Beijerinckia sp. 28-YEA-48: one gene and its partner. The protein of the gene in region 1 binds, or shares a complex with, the protein of each later gene. Links are inferred from orthologs where the notes say so. Each region holds a gene or a part of one and is shown in the gene's direction. Other genes may lie near its edges.

The links.
Region 2: the proteins of BLW50_RS09510 (region 1) and smc are in contact, whole or in part, in a crystal structure (PDB 3ZGX), measured with the Bacillus subtilis proteins. The link is inferred for Beijerinckia sp. 28-YEA-48 from one-to-one orthologs.

What each region holds. Positions count from the first base shown.
Region 1 is NZ_FNSI01000001.1:2,013,460-2,016,598, reverse strand. What follows is about bases 1-2,833. They hold BLW50_RS09510 (segregation and condensation protein A), read left to right. Parts: upstream 1-925; coding sequence 926-1,741; downstream 1,742-2,833. Other genes in these bases: scpB (SMC-Scp complex subunit ScpB), read left to right, coding at 1,792-2,833; nagZ (beta-N-acetylhexosaminidase), read left to right, coding at 1-869. Also shown: more of scpB, read left to right, coding at 2,834-2,922; BLW50_RS09500 (twin-arginine translocase TatA/TatE family subunit), read left to right, coding at 3,087-3,139. UniProt on the Bacillus subtilis protein: Participates in chromosomal partition during cell division. May act via the formation of a condensin-like complex containing Smc and ScpB that pull DNA away from mid-cell into both cell halves.
Region 2 is NZ_FNSI01000001.1:3,117,669-3,121,978, reverse strand. What follows is about bases 258-4,261. They hold smc (chromosome segregation protein SMC), read left to right. Parts: upstream 258-602; coding sequence 603-4,061; downstream 4,062-4,261. Other genes in these bases: BLW50_RS14825 (alpha/beta fold hydrolase), read right to left, coding at 4,135-4,261; BLW50_RS14835 (DsbA family protein), read left to right, coding at 258-301. In the rest of the region: more of BLW50_RS14835, read left to right, coding at 1-257; more of BLW50_RS14825, read right to left, coding at 4,262-4,310. UniProt on the Bacillus subtilis protein: Required for chromosome condensation and partitioning.

The sequences.
Region 1 (3,139 bases):
AATTCCGCGAAATCGTTGGCCGCGCCGATGCGCCCGTGTTGATCGACCAGGAAGGCGGCCGGGTCCAGCGCATGGGGCCGCCGCTGTGGCGCAAATATCCGCCGGCTGGCGCCTTCGCCGCGGCCGGCCATGATGCCGCCGCCACCGCTGATCTGATCCGCACCAGCGCGCAGGTGCTGGCCGCCGATCTCAAGGATGTCGGCATTACGGTCGATTGCCTGCCTGTCGTCGATGTACCGGGGCAGGGCGCGCATAACATCATCGGCGACCGCGCCTATGCGGCCGATCCCGACACCGTGGCCGCCTATGGCCGTGCCGCCTGCGAGGGTGTGCTCGCCGCCGGCGTCCTGCCGGTCATCAAGCATATGCCGGGGCATGGCCGCGCCCGGGCCGATAGCCACTTGGAGCTGCCGGTGGTCGAGGCCTCCCTGGCCGACTTGGAAGGATCCGACTTCGTCCCGTTCCGCGCCCTGGCCGACATGCCGTTGGCGATGTCAGCCCATGTCGTCTACACCGCCATTGATTCGGAGTGGCCGGCCACTGTCTCGGCCAAGGTCGTGTCGCAGGTCATGCGCGGTCACATCGGCTTTCAGGGGCTGATCATGAGCGATGATCTGTCGATGAAGGCGCTGAAAGGCTCGTTTACCGAGAAAACCGAGGCCCTTTTCGCCGCTGGGCTCGATCTGGCGCTGCATTGCCAGGGCGAGATCGCCGATGGCTACGCGGTGGCTAATGCCTCGCCGATCCTCGATGGTGTTAGGCTGGAGCGGGCGGAAAAGGCCCTGGCGGCGATCGCAGGGCCTCCCAGGCCGTTTGATCCTGTGGACGCATGGGCGCGGGTCCAATCCGGGCTTGCGATGACTGCCTAGAGCGATCAAATTCCGCGCCGGCCGGTTGTTTTGCGGCCGAAATGGAGTGATTCGCAGTGGCCGACCTGCCATTCGAAGACGGCGTAGAGCTGGATAAGGGCGTTACAGAACCATCGTTCCTCGTCGACGTGGACGGGTTCGAGGGACCGCTCGATCTGTTGCTTGAACTGGCGCGCCGCCAGAAGGTCGACCTTGCCAAAATTTCGGTCCTGGCCCTGGCCGAGCAATATCTTGAATTCATTGACGAAGCGCGCAAAGTCAGGCTCGAGCTTGCGGCCGATTATTTGGTCATGGCCGCCTGGCTCGCCTACCTCAAATCGCGCCTGTTGCTGCCTGAACAGCCGAAGGGCGAGGAGCCGGCCGCCGCCGATCTCGCCGCCGCGCTGGCCTATCGCCTGAAGCGCCTCGAAGCGATCCGCGATGCGGCCGAAAAGCTGGTGAATCGCCCGCGCGTCGGGCGCGACCTGTTCCTGCGTGGCGCCCCGGAAGGGGTGACGATCCTCAAAACGTCAGAATTCCACGCCAATCTCTTCGATCTGCTGTCGGCTTACGCCCGCCAGCGCCAAAAACACGTTCTGTCGCGCGTGACCCTGAAACAGCGAGTCGTCTGGTCGCTGGCGGAAGCGCGCGAGGCGCTGCAGCGGCTGGCTGGGCGGGCCATCGATTGGACCGCCATGGACACCTATTTGGGCGAATATTTCACCACGCCCGAAACCCGGCGCACCGTTCGGGCGTCGACGTTTTCAGCGTCGCTGGAACTGGTGCGCGAGGGAAAGCTTGAGTTGCGCCAGGATCGCGCTTTTGCCCCGATCTGGGTCAGATCCTGCTCCAATGATCCGCTCGCTCCGGCCCTGAGCGTGGTTGAAAATTAAGTTCGGAAAATTGAATTCGTAGCCGAGTTGAAGCATTCAAGAGGATTGTCGTGGGAGAAGCTGCCGAACAACTGCCTTTTGAAGGCGAGGACGCCATGAACGCCGCTGCGGAAGCGCACCGGGAAGCCATGCGTATCGCGGAGGCGATACTGTTCGCCGCCACCGAGCCGATGGAGGAGGCGGAGATTGGCCGTCGCCTGCCTGAGGGCACCGACGTTGGCGAAGTGATGCTGCAATTGCGCGAGGAATACGCCCATCGGGGCGTCAATCTCGTGCGTGTCGCGCGCAAATGGCTGTTCCGCACCGCCACCGATCTGGGCTGGCTGTTGTCGCGCGACGTCAGCGAGCAGAAGAAACTTTCGAAGGCCGCGCTCGAAACCCTTGCGATCGTTGCCTATCACCAGCCGGTGACACGCGCCGAGGTGGAAGACATTCGCGGCGTCGCCATTTCCAAGGGTACGCTCGACGTGCTGCTGGAGACCGGTTGGGTGCGCTTGCGCGGCCGCCGTAAGGCGCCAGGCCGGCCTGTGACCTACGGTACGACCGAGGCGTTCCTGCTCCAATTCGGTCTCGAACAGATCACCGATCTGCCGGGCCTTGAGGATCTGCGTTCGGCTGGTCTGTTCGATGGTCGCCTGCCGCAGGGCTTTGGCATACCGAAGCCGAGCGACGATAGCGCGCTCACCGAGGACGAAGATCCGCTGGAAGGTGGTGAAACTACCGACCTCTTCACCGAGCCCGCTAACGGGGAAGCTGAAGCGGAAGCCGGGACCGAAGCAGAGGCGCAAGCTGAAGTCGAAGCCCGTGCTGAAACTCAGGCTGAAATCCAGTCCGACCCCCTCGCCGAAGTTGAAGCTGAAACCGAAACCGAAACCACGATCGAAGCTGGTGCTATCGCCGAAGTGGCGGAGACTGGCGAAGTGGTCGAGGTCGAGGAAGCCGAGACTGAGGAAGAGGCTGCCGAAGCTGAGGCCGTGCTCGAGGAGCCAGCTGCCGAGGCTGAGCTTGAAGAGCCGATTGCCGAGGTGGAGGAAGAATCTTCCAGCGAAGCGCTGCTCGAAGAGTCCGTTTCCGAAGAGCCAGCGGCTGAAGAGTCCACCGACGAAGAGGCGGATGAGCCGCAGGATACCGCCTCGGATTCGGACAAGGACGAGGAAAATCCGTCGTCCGACAAAATATAACCGAAAATTAATCGCATCACGGCCGGAAATAGTGCTGTGCAGGCCGGTTCCACTCACCATATTGAAGATGGGTGGGGCTAAATCCTTGTATTTGGAGGCCGCCTTGCCTAACTTCGGCCAATCCGGCGGCGGACCATACGGTTCGTCGTCAACTGGAGGCAATTATGGGAAGCATGTCTCTCTGGCATTGGCTTGTCGTCGGTGCTCTCGCTCTGCT
Region 2 (4,310 bases), 1.1 Mb from region 1 along the record:
CGACAAGCGCGACGCGGTGGTCGGTCTGCTGCTGTCGCAGCAGAAGAATTGGGCGATGTCGGATAAGCCCCTGCAGGGCCTGATGACCCTGATGCGCCAGACCGGCATGTCCCAGGAAACCTTCGAAAGCTGCCTGAAAGACCAGGCGCTTTATGACAATGTCGGCAAGGTGCGCGACATGGGGGCGGAGAAATTCACCGTCAATTCGACGCCGACCTTCTTCGTCAACGGCACCCGTCTCGTCGGCGCGGTTTCCCTGGAAGAGATGGAAAAGCTCATTCTTCCCTCTCTGAAAAGCTGAGAAGCCCTGAGAGGCGAAAAAGCCAAAATCCTGGGTCAAATCGCGCTTCGAGAGAAACGCGATTTGCCCTAGGTTCCTGCGCCGCAGGCTTCAAACGGCTTTTCTCACAGGAAATTGGCCCGAATCAGAGGCTGCGACTTGCCTGTTACGAGCCTTTATGACGGCTTAGGGACAGGGATGCTCCCTGGGGCCGAATCGTTCGACGGACAGGCAGGGGGCGATCCTGCCCTGGTCGTGCCGCCTCCTTTGGAAGGCAGCCAGATCGGGAGGAAGACCCGGATTTGCGTAAGGAACGAGGCGTATGAAGTTCAATCGGCTGCGGCTCACAGGGTTTAAGAGCTTTTGTGAGCCGACGGATTTCGTCATCGAACCCGGCCTGACCGGCGTGGTCGGCCCGAACGGTTGCGGCAAGTCCAATCTTGTCGAAGCGTTGCGCTGGGTGATGGGTGAAAATTCCTACAAATCCATGCGCGCCTCCGGCATGGACGACGTCATTTTCTCGGGCTCCGGCAACCGGCCGTCGCGCAACACCGCCGAGGTGATGCTGGTCCTCGACAACGCCGACCGCTCCGCGCCGGCCGCCTTCAACGACGCCGATCTGCTCGAAATCTCGCGCCGCATTGAGCGTGAGTCCGGCTCGACCTATCGCTTCAACGGCAAGGAAGTGCGCGCCCGCGACGTGCAGTTGCTGTTCGCCGACGCCGCCACCGGCGCCCGCTCACCGGCCATGGTGCGCCAGGGCATGATCGGCGAGATCATTTCCGCCAAGCCGCAGCAGCGCCGCCGCATCCTTGAAGATGCCGCCGGTGTCGCCGGTCTGCATTCCCGCCGCCACGAGGCGGAACTGCGCCTGAAGGGCGCCGAAGACAATCTCAACCGCCTTGAAGACGTGATGAAGCAGCTCGACTCGCAAGTCGACAGCCTCAAGCGTCAGGCGCGTCAGGCGACCCGCTATAAGGGCCTCGCCGCCGAAATCAGGCGCTCTGAAGCGCTGCTGCTGCATATCGCCCACCGCGACGTGACCCGGAACATGGGCGAAGCCGAGAGCAAGCTCGAAGCCGACACCCGTGAGGTCGAGGAGCGCACCCGCCACCAGGCGGAAGCGGCGCGTCTCCAGGCCATCGCCGCCTATGAATTGCCGCCGCTACGCGACGAGGAAGCCAAGGCCGGCGCGGCTTTGCAGCGCCTCATCCTGGCGCGCGAACAGCTCGAGGGCGAGGAAGAGCGCGCCAAGCAGCGTGTTGTCGAACTCGAACGGCGCCAGGCGCAGCTCGAAAAAGACATGGCGCGCGAGAAGGCGCTGATCGACGACGCCGCTGGCGTTTTGGGCCGTCTCGATGCTGAGGTCAGCGATCTCGATCAGGCGACCGAGACAGCCGGCGACATGGAATACGAGGCGAAGGAAAAACTCGCCGACGCCGAAGGCCGCCTGGCCGAGACGGAAACGACCCTGGGCGAGGCGCAGGCCGCGCTGTCCGACATCAATGCCCGCCGCAACGCCCTGCAACAGGCGCTCAACGACGACGCCCAACGCCTGCAGCGGTTCGAAAGAGAACTGGCGCAGGTCGCGGCCGAACTCGAAACCCTGCGGGCGGCCGGCGTCGCCGAAGATGAATTCGCGGCACTCGCCGAAGCGCTCGAGGGGGCTCAGGAAGCTCTGTCGGCCGCCGAAGAAGCGGCGTTGGAAGCCGAAGGTGTCCATAGCGAGACGCGCGCCGCCGAATCCGAGGCGCGCACGCCGCTGGCCGATGCCGATCGCAAGGCGCACCGGCTCGAAACCGAAGTGCGTACCCTGTCGAAACTGCTGGCCACCGCCGAGAGCGATCTGTGGCCGCCGGTCGTCGACGAAATCAACGTCGCCAAGGGCTATGAAGCAGCACTTGGCGCCGCGCTCGGCGATGATCTCGATGCCTCGGTCAACGCCTCCGCGCCGGCCCATTGGTCGCTGCTCGGCGATCACACCCAAGACGCGCCGCTGCCGCCGGGTGTCGAGTCGCTGGCCAAACTGGTCACCGCACCGACGCAACTGGCCCGCCGCTTGAACCAGATCGGCGTTGTCGTGCGCACCGAAGGCGCGCAGCTGCAGAAACTGCTGAAGCCGGGCCAGCGCCTGGTATCGAAAGAAGGCGACCTGTGGCGTTGGGACGGCTTTGTCGCCGCCGCCGAAGCGCCGACCCCGGCCGCCCGCCGCCTGGTGGAACGCAACCGCCTTGGCGATCTGACCCGCGAAGCCGAAGAGGCCCGCCGCGTCGCCGACGGTTTGAAGGCCCAGGCCGACCAGATGGTCGAGCGCGTTCGCGTCGCCGCCATGGCGGAGACCCAGACCCGCAACGATGCCCGCAATGCTCAGCGGGTTGTCGGCGAAGCGCGTGAAGCCCTCAATGCGGCCGAGCGTAAGCGGGCTCAATCGGGCGCGCGCGTTTCGGCGCTGGAGGAAGCCTCCAATCGCCTGACCCAGAGCCGCGACGAAGCCCTGGCCAAGAATACCGAAGCGCAGACCGCGCTCGAAACCTTGACGCCGACCCTGCAGCTGACCGGCAAGCTCGATCGGGCCCGTGCATCGGCCGCCCACGCGCGCGCCGAAACGGCGGAAGCGCGCGCTGCCGTGCAGTCTCTGGCGCGCGAGGCGCAGGTGCGCCAGCAGCGCCTGATGGCGATCAACAACGAGCGTCAGTCCTGGGACGAGCGGCGCAACCGCGCCACCGGCCAGATCACCGATTACGAAGAACGCATCGCCGAAGCGCGCGAGGAATTGGAAACTCTGGCGGAAGCGCCGGAACTCTTCCTTGAACGTCGCCGCGCTCTCATCGGCGAAGTCGACAAGGCGGAAGGGGCGCGCAAGCTTGCCTCCGACAAGCGGACGGAAGCCGAAACGCGCTTGACCGACAGCGATCGCCTGGCGCGCATGGCGCTCGATGCGATGTCGGCGGTGCGCGAAGAGCGCGCCCGTTCGGAGGCGCGCGTCGAAGCTTTGCGCCAGCGCCACCAGGACATCGTCCACAGCATCGCCACCGACCTGGAATGCGAGCCCCATGCGGTGGCGGCTCTCGCCGGCGTCGGGCCCGACGACGCACTGCCAGAGAGCGCCGATGTCGAGCGCAAGCTCGAAGAGCTGAAGCAGGATCGCGAACGTCTCGGCGCCGTCAACCTGCGTGCGGACGACGAACTGGGCGATATCGAAGGCCGCCGCGACTCGCTGACCAGCGAACGCGATGATCTGACCGAAGCGATCCGCAAGCTCCGCACCGCTATCCAAAGCTTGAACAAGGAAGGCCGCGAGCGTCTGGTCGCCGCCTTCGATATCGTCAACAACCACTTCAAGGATTTGTTCACGAGCCTGTTCGGCGGTGGCGCGGCGGAATTGCAGCTGATCGAATCCGACGATCCGCTCGAGGCCGGCCTCGAAATCATGGCGCGTCCGCCGGGCAAGAAGCCGACGACCATGACCTTGCTGTCGGGTGGTGAGCAGGCGCTGACGGCGATGTCGCTGATCTTCGCGGTGTTCCTCACCAATCCGTCGCCGATCTGCGTGCTCGACGAAGTGGACGCGCCGCTGGACGATTCCAACGTCGAGCGGTTCTGCGATCTGCTCGCTGAAATGCGCAAGAAGACCGACACGCGCTTCATCACCATCACCCACAACCCGATCACCATGGCCCGCATGGACCGGCTGTTCGGCGTGACGATGGCGGAACGCGGCGTGTCGCAGCTCGTCAGCGTCGATCTGGCGGAAGCCGAAGTGATGGTGGCGGCGGAATAATCTCCGCTGCTTCTGCGCTACAAAAAAAGCCGTCGCCTGTTCGGGCGACGGCTTTTTCGTTTTCAGCGGTTCGCTAGGGCGTAATCCGTCCGTCCGCATTGCTGACGAGGAATTTGTCGCGACGGGTCAGAAAATCCCGCGCCACTTTCGCCAGCGCCTCCGGTCGCTCCTCGTCCATGTCCTTGCCGGTATCGAAGACATAGACGAGATGGCAGGTGGGCAGCGCCTTCTTGATTGCGGTGGCGGCGG